DNA from 4 places in the Lysinibacillus sp. FJAT-14222 genome. Region 3 is predicted to be linked to each of the others. Evidence: riboswitches for the same ligand, from Rfam matches in the RefSeq annotation. Region 3 holds a riboswitch; each other region holds the start of a gene.
The links. Region 3 has a riboswitch for cobalamin ahead of AN161_RS08535 (hypothetical protein). Riboswitches for the same ligand answer to the same signal wherever they lie in the genome.

Region 1 (3,217 bases), on a different contig from region 3:
GTGTCGGATACGAAGACAATAGAAGGACCAGGAATGTATACGGGCTACCAATTCCAATTAGAAAATATAAAAAATAATGCCACAACACTGGAAATGCTGGCGGAGTCTACTACAACAGCTGTTCCCCCTTTAGATGGTGCAAAATTAGTCATTGAAGAGGTGCATTTTGTAAACAAAGAAGGAGGGATTATTTCAGTAGATGGAGAATGGGCATTTGATTTACAGCCTGCCACTGTTGAAACACAGGTCTTTGTAGCGCAAAACGAGGTGACAGGTCTTGAATTACAGCAAGCTATGTTATCAAACGGTTCAATGTATATTTCCTTTACAATTAACCGTAATATTGAAGATGAAAATTATATTTTCGATACAGCACTACTAACTAGCAATAATGAAGCGTTCTATGCAAATGGTGCAAATGTTGAACGTACGAATGAATATACTACTATTAATTTAGTTTTCCCATACAGCATATGGAATGAACAGCAATCTCTTTCATTAGCTGTGAAGGGCTATGAAAAATTAAGATTAGTGAAGAAAGAATAATTTGATATTTCTTTTTTAACCAACTGCAAAGACTAGTTATTTAGAGGTATGGTCAATAATGTCCTAGCTTGTGGAGATTCATTCCTATAACCAATACCAAAACATGATTATGATAGTGTTCAGATAAATCGCTATGAACCATTGGGGATGAATACGGGTTTAGTTTAGTCATACTTATGTTCATAGCGATTCCATTTATAGTAATCCAATCAGATTAGAACAAATAAAGCGATGATTAGTTTAAAAATAATTTCTACTATTCTGAAATGTATGTTATAGTAGGAGCATAATTGAATATTGTGTAAGACTTGGTGCCAAATGAGAGTTTGGCTTAAAAGGGAAGTCGGTGAAAATCCGACGCTGTCCCGCAACTGTAATTCGGAGCAAATCACAAATGCCACTGGGAAACTGGGAAGGCTGTGAGGCGTGTTGATGAGAAGCCAGGAGACCTGCCAATTTCTAGTACACACCAAATACCTACGTGGAATAGGTGGTGAAAAGTGACCAAATAGGCACTGTGCGATAACAAATGATTTATGCGAAAGTATATACTTTTTTCGTATTGTTTTAGCATAATAATTTTAACATGCAGCCATTTTCCGAGCAGGAGATGGCTTTTTATTTTTTTCTAAAAAGGAGATTGACATGACCTATACAAGCACACTCATTGGTTACCCGTATATAGGGGAAGATCGCGAATGGAAAAAAGCATTAGAAGCATTTTGGCGCAACGAACTTTCTGAAGAGGACTTTGAGGAAAGATTAAAGAAAATCCGTTTATCTAGAATTGATAAGCAGCTACAACTTGACATCGATATGGTGACAATTGGCGATTTTACGTATTACGATAGAATGTTAGATACGGCATTGATGTTTGGTCTAATCCCAAAACGCTTTAACTGGCAAGGAGGGAAAGTTGATTTACCTACCTACTACAGCGTAGCAAGAGGAAATAAAACAGCCGTAGCTAGTGAGATGACAAAATGGTTTAATACAAACTATCACTATATTGTTCCTGAGTATGAGGGACAAGCCTTGCAACTAACAGAAAATAAAGTGTTAGCCGATTTTTTAGAGGCGAAGGAAGCGTACGGTATTATTGCGAAGCCGACATTGATTGGTCCCTATACATTTTGCAAGTTAACGAAAGGCTACAGCAAATTCACACAAGTTGAATACTTATTAGCCTTATTACCGCTCTATACGCAGGTATTAAAAGAATTAGTGGAGGCAGGGGCAAATTGGATTCAACTAGAAGAGCCGTCCCTTGTCACAACCCTTGATGCAGCAGAGATCAAGCTTGTGCAAGAGATTTACGACCAGTTAGCCGTTGCCGTTCCAGAGGCTAAGATCATGCTACAAACTTATTTTGAAGCATTATGCGCTTATGAAACATTGATTTCATTACCTGTACAAGGATTTGGTCTAGACTTTGTTCATGGCTATAAAGGAAATATGGCGTCACTTCGTCAATATGGTTTCCCTCAGGATAAAGTATTGGCAATCGGAGTTGTAAATGGACGTGATATTTGGCGTTCCAATCTAGCGGAGGTCAATGCTACGATTCAGGCGATTGAGCATTTAAGTAATGCAGCGGAGCTATGGATTCAACCATCCAGTAATCTACAACACGTACCCATTACAACTGCTCTTGAAAATGAGATTGACCCTGTTCTAAAGCACGCATTGGCCTTCGCAGATGAAAAAATCGTAGAAATTATAGAGCTGACTACATGTAGACGAGATAAAGAAGGTACCTTACAACACAATTTTTCAGAAAGTATGAAGGCGATTGAGGCTCTAAAAAATCATCCAATCCGTCAAAACAAGATGGTCCATCAAACAGTTCAAACTGTGACAACGCAAGATTTTGAACGACATAGTGAATTTACTCAACGTCAAAAGCTGCAGCAGCAAGCGTTAGCGTTACCGCTATTTCCAACGACAACAATCGGAAGCTTCCCGCAATCTGATGAGGTGAAAAGGAATCGTAATGCTTGGCGTAAAAAACAATTATCGAATGAAGCCTACGAAGCATTTATAGAGCAGGAAACAAAACGCTGGATTACGATACAAGAAGAACTAGATATCGATGTACTAGTTCATGGTGAATTTGAGCGTACAGACATGGTCGAATACTTTGGTGAAAAGCTGACTGGTTTTGCATTTACAGAAAAAGCATGGGTCGTTTCCTATGGATCACGCTGTGTCAAGCCACCGATCATTTATGGAGATGTTGCATGGGCTTCACCAATTACTGTAATAGAGTCAGCCTATGCCCAAAGCTTAACAATGCGCTTTGTAAAAGGCATGCTGACGGGGCCAGTGACGATATTAAATTGGTCCTTTGTGCGAGACGATTTGTCACGTAAAGATGTCGCTTATCAAATTGCATTAGCACTTCGTAAAGAGGTTGAAGCACTAGAAAAAGCAGGTATTTCGATTATTCAAGTGGATGAGCCAGCTCTAAGAGAAGGTTTACCGCTCCGAAAAGAAGAATGGGGTGCTTACTTAGATTGGGCTGTCAATTCGTTCAAGCTTGCTACTTCTAGTGTCAAAGATGAAACACAAATCCATACACATATGTGTTACTGCGAATTTAACGATTTCATTGAACCAATTAGCGCGCTAGATGCAGATGTTATTTCCATTGAAACATCACGAAGTCATG
Region 2 (3,217 bases), on a different contig from region 3:
AATGTGTAACTAATTGAAAGAAACATAAATAAAAAAGGCTATTTTGCAGGGGAAACTTTCTGCGAAATAGCCCTTTTTTATTCTATTTCAGGAGCATTGATGACCGTTGTTATCAACTTTTCCACTATATTGAGCCGCTAGCTCCGCTTAAAAACTTTAGAATTAAATATTAAATAAGCCGAAAAAACCAGTTTTTATCGTAATTAATACTATGCTAATCATAAACATCATTTCTGCGATAGTAGCAATAGAATCTTTTTTATTTTCTGCGTATTTCCATTCCATAATTGCACGTAATGTTTCAGATGCTATTAAAAAGACAATTATGATAAACTATGTTTCAAAATACCAAGCAATTCCAACATTATCATTGTAAATCATATAATAAGTACTAATTAAAAATAGAGTTGTAAAAAGTATTCGTACAAACCAATCTAGTTTTTTATGTCTTTCGTTAAGGTAATTAACAGAAAACCATATCTTTCTTTCGACACCTAGCAACTTTCTAATTATAAATCCAAAAATACTAATTATTAAAAGTAGTACAATAAGAAAAAGTATTAATGTTCCTAGTTCGATATTAATATTATTCAATTTCATTCACCTCTCAACCTGATCTTTTCTAATGAGACGAGGGCGTTACACAAGGACTTTATTGCCGTCCCAGCGGGGTATATGAAAAATGGGAGACCGTTTGGCGTAACTTTCGCTGGAACTGCATTTAGTGAGGATGTACTAATAAAACTCGCATTTTCATACGAACAAGCAAGTAAATTACGAAAAGCTCCGGAGTTGTATTAAGATCCTACAAGACTCAATTCACTTTAAAAATGACTGTTTTTCCAAAGATTGTCGCTGATAAAAGAAAAAGGCAGATTTAATCTACAACACGTAGAATAAATTCTGTCTTTTTATATTTTGTGAATCAATAGGTTGCGTTAGTTGTATAATTCGTTTGTTGCTGCATTTGAACAACCATATTCATACGGGACTATACCTATGAGTATAATTTTGCTTTTGGGAGTTATCCGATATTATAAAACAAATGGAAACAGAGAACGAGATAATTGAAGACGAACGCACAATTCAAGCATTATAACTAGAAGAAAAAGAATAAGGAACTGGAATATTTTATGTTATTTGACTTTGGAAAAATACTCCTTTACAATTGATTTTAATAATCTATAAGGAATCTATAGTACATTAGATTCCTCTAACAACTGAATAGCGTGGAGTAATAGGTGTAAATTGCGTGCAATTTACTTAAAAGGGAAGTCGGTGCAATTCCGACACTGTCCCGCAACTGTAAATGTGAGCGACTTTTCATAGACCACTGTTTAACGACGGGAAGGGGAAAAGTAGCGGTGATCATGAGTCAGGATACCTGCCTATTATGAGTACACACCAGAACCCTACGAGGAATAGGAGGTGGCATGTTGACAAAACAGAATGCTCTGTTCGTCACTGTACGTCAAACGCCCAAAATAAGAGAAGGTAGTCGCTTTCGAGGCAATTCTTTTATGCTTGGGTATAATTTGACATTATGTGATGAGTGAAAAAGATAGAATGAAGGATTTCCTCTTGTTGTAGGAAATCCTTTTTTTATGCGAAAGAATACTTCCGTTTTGAAAAATATGTACGAAAAGAGGATGCACGTATGACGAATATTCATGTATGTACAGCACAAGAATCGCAATATGTAGATATGGAAATTTGTAAGCAACCACGCACTGAAGTTGCCAAGAAAGCTACAACAAGAATGGTCGTAGAATCACTTGTCGATCAATTATTAGCTAGTAATCTTATTAGTAATGAACGATTGTTTGATCAAATTTTTTATAACAAAGATATTATTTGGATTCAAAATGAAAGTTTTAATGGGCACCTTTTTGCAAAGGCAAACATTACAGATCAGCTTAAAACAAAAACAAATGATTTTATGATGTATATGCCGACAAATCCAATTGTGTACGAGGTGAATGGTGAGCATTATCATTTAATTACTCGCATCGATTCGACTCGTGCAAAACCAAATTTAGAGCGACTTTCCCAAGTCCCTAAGGCAATACTAAGTGCTGCTCGTGTCAATGATTTATTGTGTTCGATAGTGATGCGCTTTTATGAAACATATTTGGAGGATTTATCAACAAGTGATGAAGCGAAACAAGAAAATGCTAAACTGATAAACTTTGTAGAGCGTGAATTTAAGCAATTTTTACAGGCTGTGAGTGAATTGAATGATTATCATTTAAACTGGCACCCACGCGGTAACGGGCATGAGCTATTGCTTGAATTAATTGATAATTTACAACTTTTAAAAAGTCGACCTGGCAAGGTAATAATTGATTTTTCAAATGCTCATGGTTATATAGTCGTGGAGCCTTCCTATCGCTTTATTAAACAGGATGGGGAAACGGTACAAGCTTTGTAAAGTTTAGAAATATCCGCGGCAAGGATTTAAAGATGCTCGGGGCGACCCGCACGAAGTAGGAGAATACCCGCGGAAGGAGAGCGAATACCCGCGCGAAGCAAGGAAATACCCGCGGAAGCAGGTCGAATACCCGCGGAAGCAAAGCAAATACCCGCGCGAAGCAAGAATCCCCACGAAATCACCCAGCAAATCCCACGAAACACAAAAAAACAGGACATTGATATAACTAAAATCAAGTCCTGTTTTTTTTATAAATCTATTTAGTACAATGCATAGCTGCCTCCGCTTCCTGCCATGGAACGGAGTAACCCTTGCCTTTTGCACAAAAAATACTAGAGGATGTATATTCAGGATCGGCGTTCTTATCGTAGCCAATTTGCGCGATAATGTCTTCAGTATTGTGACACAAATCATAGCCATCAAATTGTAGGGAGAGTACGCCCTTACCATTGGTGTAGGCGGCAAAGGTTGTACTGTAGCTCATAAATGTTGCGACAGGGGCACGTCCGGTTAAAATCGCATTATTTTCAGTTAAGATTGGCGCGTCAAATGTTCCAGAAGCTTGCTGAATATCGGTCATCATGCGGCCGATAAAATCACTAGGGGCTTTAAGCTTAAAGCGGTAATACGGCTCTAGTAATACATTTTCTGCTTGCTCTAGCCCTTGACGTAATGCACGGAATGTTGCCTCTCGGAAATCGCCACCTTCAGTATGTTTAATATGTGCACGCCCCGTTAAGAGAGTGAAGCGTATATCTGTCACGGGAAAACCTGTTAACAGCCCAT
Region 3 (3,217 bases):
TTTGCGACATAAGTTGTGTAATAGTGAAGTAACAAATAATTGAAATTAAGATAACGCTCACTATGTAAATAAAAGCGACTGCAACTTTACGAGACATTTTCCATCGCCGTTTAAAGAAATTAACAATGGGCTCTAAAAAAAATGCACTAACACCTGCTAATATTATGGGAACGGAAACCGGGATAATAAAATATGCAACTACGATTAAAGAAATAATCATAATTAATCTAAAAATCAGTCTCCTAGTATTAAATTTATTCATAGACTCTCCTTCTTTACGCAAATTAAATTAAGTGTACCATAAAAAATTATAATAATATTACGTTCTGAAACAATAAAGGTAGGGATGAATCATGGAAAAAGAGATTATGCAACTTTTTAGTAATTTAACAGAGCGTGACCGCGATATTCAATACGAATCTTACGAAGAATTGATGAAGATTATGCAGGAACCAGTTGATTGGACATATGCAGTTTGGGAACAGCTTGTTCAAGCTCTTACATACAAAAATGGACATGTGCGTGCAAGTGCTGCGCAATTTTTATGCGCGCTCGCAGCAAAAAGTGATCCAGAAGAAAGAGTATTAGAGGACTTCTTAAAGATTTGGGTAGTGACGTATGATGAAAAAACAGTAACTTCAAGGCATACTTTGCAGGCAATTTGGAAAATAGGTATAGCGGGGCAGGTACAAAGAGATTTAGTCGTTTCATATTTGGCAAAAAGGTTCCAAACATGCTTAGACGAAAAGCATCCGACATTAATACGCTATGATATTATTGTATCCTTTAAAAAGCTATTCGATGAAACCAATGACCCGAAACTACTAGAAATTGCGGAGCGTTTAATTGAAGAAGAACAAGATGTTAAATACAAAAAGAAATATAAGAAAGCCATCCATTAAAGGTCATGGAATGGCTATTTTTTTGTGCAAATTTTTTCGGTAATAGAGTATGAAAAAATAAAACGATTTGATCTATGAAGAATGACAGATTCATGTGCGAGTAGAAGGAATACCCTCAGGGGCAGTGAAAATACCCGCATGCGTAAGGGAAAATACCTACATGATTTTTATCCATCGTATTTGTTTATTCCAAACTCCACAGCTATTTTTTCCTATCAATCTATGATAAACTGCTTTATAAGTGAATAATTCTTGCAGAATAAAGGTGCTGAACTATAGCATAATCGGGAATTCGGTGAAAAACCAAAGCTGTTTCCGCAACTGTAAGTACAGGAATCATATGATAAACCACTGTCGAATATCAGATGGGAAGGTTTTTATAATCCACAACAAGTTTGAATGTAGTGAACTGTACAAGCCAGGAGACCGACCTTTATTTGAACGTATAAATACTCTTCGGAAGCTAGGAGAATATGCGGCAAATACATAGGCTATGTTGTGCTATATAATAGACATTATTTATGTTATTTTCGTCGTTTCCTAGGGGTAGGAACGACGTTTTTTTATGCACACTTATTGAAATTTTAGGACAAGTCTAAGAAGGGTATTTATCTGTAGCGAAAGCGAAGCGACAGCTACAATTACGCCAAGGCGCAATTGATAAAGTAAGAGTTTTTCATGAAGGAAAGCGGGGACTTAGATTTGAAAAAAGATGCACGTTATTCTTGTTATCCATTTATGCGTGAAAAGGCATCAACAGTTGATTTTGAAATTCGAACTGATAGCCTTACAACACATATTGGCGTCGCTTTGGCAGCAGTGAAAAAAGAGACGGTAGAGTTAGTAGCGGATGATTTACTAGTTATTTTGCCAATGGCTTACCATGTAAATGGCTCAGTCCGAGGTAAGTTAGCGGTAACTGAAGATGATTTGACTTGGCTAAGTGATCGCTATGATTTTTATGTTAGTTATGTGAAGGAGGAAATACAAAACTTTGTATTACCTCAAGGAACGGAGGCTGCTGCTACATTACATTTATGCCGTAGTGAGGCGAAAAAATCATATCGCGCTTTGCACAAAGTATCTGAAGAACGAGAAGTACCAACTATTCTCTTTGATTATTTAGGATTACTAGCCAATGTATTTTTTGTAATGGCAGTTTATATGAATCAACACGCTGGTATTGCTGAAATACCGTTTCTTAGTAAGTCATACCCAATGAAAAAGAAAAAGGAGAATAAATGAAATGAAGAAATTGTTTAAGCTACAATGGCTGTTTGTGTTGATGCTGGCACTTGTATTAGTAGGCTGCGGTACGAAAGAGGATACTAATAAAGATACTGTTTCTAAGGAAGATCAACAAGTTGAGAAAACTAGCTATAAAGTTAAGGATGACCGTGGTGTAGAAGTAGAGTTTGCTGCAGTACCTAAAACTGTTGTTTCTTTACAACCGAGTAATACAGAAATTTTATATGCTCTAGGCGTTGGTGATAAAATCGTCGGTGCAACGGAGTATGATACGTATCCAGAAGAAGCACAAAAAATTGAGCGTGTTTCTGATTCTGTAACATTCAATAGTGAGCGAATTTTAGCGTTAAAGCCAGATATAGTTATTGCCTATACAACGGGAAATGATGAAACTTTAAATGCATTAAAAGGTCTTGAAGATGCGGGGATTAAAGTGTTTGCCATTCAATCAGCTAAGTCATTTGATGATGTTTACGGTGACATCCAACAAATCGCAACCGTTATGGGAATTGAAGATAAAGGCGAAAAGTTAAATGAAGATATTAAAGCTAAGATCGCTGAAGTCCAAGCGAAAGTCAAAGAAGTAAAAGAACCAAAAAATATCTTCTTAGAAATTAGTCCGAAGCCACAAATATTTACAGCTGCTTCTGGTACATTCCAACAAGAGATTTTAAATGCTGCAAATGTTAACAACGTATTTGCTGAGCTAAAAGGCTGGAAAGAGATATCTGAGGAAGATGTCATTGCGAAAAATCCAGAAGTCATTTTAACAACAGTAAACTATGTGGATAACCCAGCGGCAGAAATTCTTTCTCGTGATGGATGGAATTCAATCGCTGCCATTCAAAATAAAGCGATTTATTATATCGATACTGATATCTCAAACCGTCCAGGTCCACGTATTGGCGAAGCTGTTGAGTTAATAGCCAAGGCGGTATATCCTGAGTTATTCAAATAATCTAATTGAAAATAGCATTTTAGAGCTGTCCTTTATCGAGGGCAGCTTTTTTGATGGATAATTACTCTGGCAGTGAAGACTTCCCTCAACTTGTTCTGATGGAGGGGTG
Region 4 (3,217 bases), on a different contig from region 3:
ACCGACATCTTTACCTAAATCGAGCGTATATAGCCATTCAACATTATCACCAGGTGATAATGTGTAAAGTGCTGCAGAGTAAGAAGGGAAAGAACCATTTACACGATACATCCAACCACTTAATGGACCACGATCAAATTCATAAAGACCATTAATGCCATCGATATAAGTACCATATTGTGTTTCACGGTAGCTTAATGCAATACCATTTTGCTTTGTTACACGTTTTAATACGTCGAATACTGTTTCTCCTGGATAAAGCTCAACTTTTGTTTCTTTTAGTGGAACCTCCGAAGAAGAGATTGTGATTGAGAACGTGGTATGTCCATTTGGACGATTTCCTCCTGGATTATCTTCGCCGTTGCCGGAATTATTGTTATTTCCACCATCTCCAGGGTTCGAAGGATTACCTCCATCCCCAGGGTTAGATGGATTACCACCATCTCCAGGGTTTGAAGGATCCTTAGACTTCGTATCTGACATATCGTATAGCGCTGTTTGACCGTTAAGCAAACGATGATACGCAGCTAATGTATAGCCAACCTGCTCTGTAGCCATTCCATTTGCTTGCGTTTCGCTTAAAACGTGTTTAAAGCCACCTTCTTTTGTGCTGTAATAAGTCATAATATTCGCTATAACTTTATCAAAGCGAGGGTCTTTGTCCGCATCGATACCTAAGCTAGTAAGGGCAGTGACAACTTGTGCAGCACTTTCAGAATTTTCCGACCCCCATGATTTATAACCACCATTTGGTAATTGTAAATCAGCTAAAGTAGTTAGTGCTTTGTCGACAGCATCTTTTACCTTTGAATCCGTTTTATAGTATGGTGCTAGCGATTGGATAGCCATTGCTGTCATATCAGGGTCAGCCTTTGTCCCCGATAGAGCCCAACCACCATCATCTAATTGCTTTTCTAAAATTCTTTCAATAAGTTTTTCACGTGTTGTAGTAGCTGTTTCAGATAGTTCAAAGTCCCAAGTATTAAGAGCAATTAACCCGAAATAAGCACCGTTCACACCTTGCCAAACAACTTTATCGAAATCAGATAGTTTTTCAACTAAGTTATAACCACCAACATTTGTTGGATCCTGACCAATAGCTGTAAGGGCAATAATTAATCGTGAGTATTCTGTATATTTTCGTTGATCTAGCACGCCATCTTTAGAAACAACATAGTCAACGACATTTTTATAATAAGTATCGTAATAGCCAGCTGGAACTTCGTAGCCACCGCGAGCTAATGTGATAATCCACCATTCATAACCGAATTTAGGTTCGGATAGTTTATCTACCATGTATTGAGCAACAGTATTGTAAGCCTGCGAAGTTGTTAGTTCAGCATTTGATTTTGTACCATCTTTTTTCGCACTATCCAATTCCTCTGTGGCCTGATTTAGTGCTAATACTTTCGCATCAATGTCTTCTTGAATTGCATGTTCATCTGCTAATAGTTGTTGTGCAGATAGGATTACATTTGTATACACATCTATTGCAGCTTGAGTTACCCAGTAATCGACAGGGTCTATATCGTTTCCATCAGCACTGACTTTAAATGATGATTTGGCTTGTTTAGCCTTATCAATTGCCGTTTGTAATGATGATCTATCAATTACTACTTCTTCGTCTGCAATATTTGTATTTTTTTGGGATATACTAACTTCTTCACCATTAGATTGATCATTAATAGTAGAGCTAGATTCTAACTCAATCGTTTCTAAATCACTTGCTTCAATTTGCTGCGTTTCTGCTAGAGCAGCAGGTGACAATAGCGAAAATGATAAGATGAAGACAATCGCTATATTCAACCATTTCTTATAAAAGTCCATTTCTCTCCTCCTGATCTTGTTATAGGTGAATATATTTGCAATTAACTCAAAAAATAAAAAAGATGCTTCTCCAACAAAAGGGAGAGCATCTAAGGAAAACAGAAAAAGGCACAAAAACACAATTTGCCTGTTCATCTATTTGCCGTAAGTTCTCCTAGCTTCCGAAGAGAGTTAATACGATGGAATAAAGGTAGGTCTCCTGGCTCGTGTATCCTATTCAGAACCTTCCCATCTACTGGAGGCATTTTTCCTCGTTTGACAGTGGTAATTTCTGTAGTCATCTACACTTACAGTTGCGGAAACAGCTTCGGATTTGCACCGAATTCCCTATTAAGCTCCTAAAAGAGCACCTTTATTCTGCATTTGCTATTCACTTAATGCTAAGTTTAGCATATTTTTCTTTTTTTCAAAATAGTTCAACAAAAAAAGAGAATATTTCTAGGTTCTGCTCGTCAAATAAGATATCAAATACAATATCTTCATTGAAGTTACTTCTATTATAATAAATGGATGTTTATATACTTAAATGATATTTATAAATAATATTCCTATTTATAAACTAAAATTAATAGTATATTAGTCGCAAGGAGTAGGGATGGCTCAAGTGAAAGCTTTTAAATCTAATGGGGATCCACTTGGTATTTACACTTTTAAAGTAAATATTTTGAAATACCAAAAAGTAGAGAAAGTGAGGCAAATCTCACGTTCTCTACTTTTTTATTTTTGTGAGTTAATAGGTAGTGTAACCTCCAGCTCAGGAATATATTGAATCTTTGGTTCCCCATTTTCATCCATTTGATATTCACCTTTTGGATATTCTTTAAAGAGATGTATATAAGGCTTAAGGGTTATTGTTTTTGGAATGGATTCAAAAGGTGTATATCGATGATCCATAATCATATCGCTACCATTTGACTCATACGAACCAAGGCCACCAATTAGTTTTAGTTTATGCCCTTGTTCATCAACAACATCTATTCCCATTGCGAGCTCTGCGATAGGTGAATTGTCTGTTAAAATGGGTCTTGTCGTTATATTGGTTGTAATAGGAGTAAGCTGGATCTTTTCAATAGTAAAATGAATATTATCATATTGTCGACTTACATTAGGTTGTAAAGTTACAGTGTCTTCAATTTTATTTTTCACAGGAATTTCGATTTTTAAAGGGTCCTGTATACCAGTTATTGTAGTACTCAATGTTAAATCAAACTGTTCGGGAAAAGGACGCCCCCCTTGATTTCTCTCATCTACAATTTCAATAATGGCAGAATCATTATCTTTACCTGAGTATATATTAAATCCATTCATTGCATTTTCCGGATCCGGAGCAAAAGAACTACGGGGATCACCATTTATAAAAAATTCAATATTACTGATACGATCTATTAAA

Region 1: it holds a riboswitch for cobalamin, as region 3 does, so the genes downstream of both, metE (5-methyltetrahydropteroyltriglutamate--homocysteine S-methyltransferase) here and AN161_RS08535 (hypothetical protein) in region 3, are expected to answer to the same signal.
Region 2: it holds a riboswitch for cobalamin, as region 3 does, so the genes downstream of both, AN161_RS02325 (hypothetical protein) here and AN161_RS08535 (hypothetical protein) in region 3, are expected to answer to the same signal.
Region 4: it holds a riboswitch for cobalamin, as region 3 does, so the genes downstream of both, AN161_RS21310 (S-layer homology domain-containing protein) here and AN161_RS08535 (hypothetical protein) in region 3, are expected to answer to the same signal.

Annotation. Positions count from the first base shown of each region.
Region 1 is NZ_LIYL01000054.1:25,448-28,664, forward strand. Features, by position in the region: gene AN161_RS23085 (DUF4179 domain-containing protein) at 1-546, shown strand, start outside; cobalamin riboswitch at 839-1,018, shown strand; gene metE (5-methyltetrahydropteroyltriglutamate--homocysteine S-methyltransferase) at 1,192-3,217, shown strand, end outside.
Region 2 is NZ_LIYL01000005.1:57,401-60,617, reverse strand. Features, by position in the region: gene AN161_RS02335 (HAMP domain-containing methyl-accepting chemotaxis protein) at 1-2, shown strand, start outside; partial or broken gene AN161_RS30440 (amidase) at 655-801, shown strand; cobalamin riboswitch at 1,223-1,407, shown strand; gene AN161_RS02325 (hypothetical protein) at 1,658-2,431, shown strand; gene AN161_RS02320 (TetM/TetW/TetO/TetS family tetracycline resistance ribosomal protection protein) at 2,688-3,217, opposite strand, start outside.
Region 3 is NZ_LIYL01000018.1:149,055-152,271, forward strand. Features, by position in the region: gene ytvI (sporulation integral membrane protein YtvI) at 1-262, opposite strand, end outside; gene AN161_RS08530 (hypothetical protein) at 354-902, shown strand; cobalamin riboswitch at 1,149-1,352, shown strand; gene AN161_RS08535 (hypothetical protein) at 1,605-2,147, shown strand; gene AN161_RS08540 (cobalamin-binding protein) at 2,149-3,108, shown strand.
Region 4 is NZ_LIYL01000050.1:95,057-98,273, forward strand. Features, by position in the region: gene AN161_RS21310 (S-layer homology domain-containing protein) at 1-1,827, opposite strand, end outside; cobalamin riboswitch at 1,999-2,196, opposite strand; gene AN161_RS21315 (DUF5643 domain-containing protein) at 2,545-3,217, opposite strand, start outside.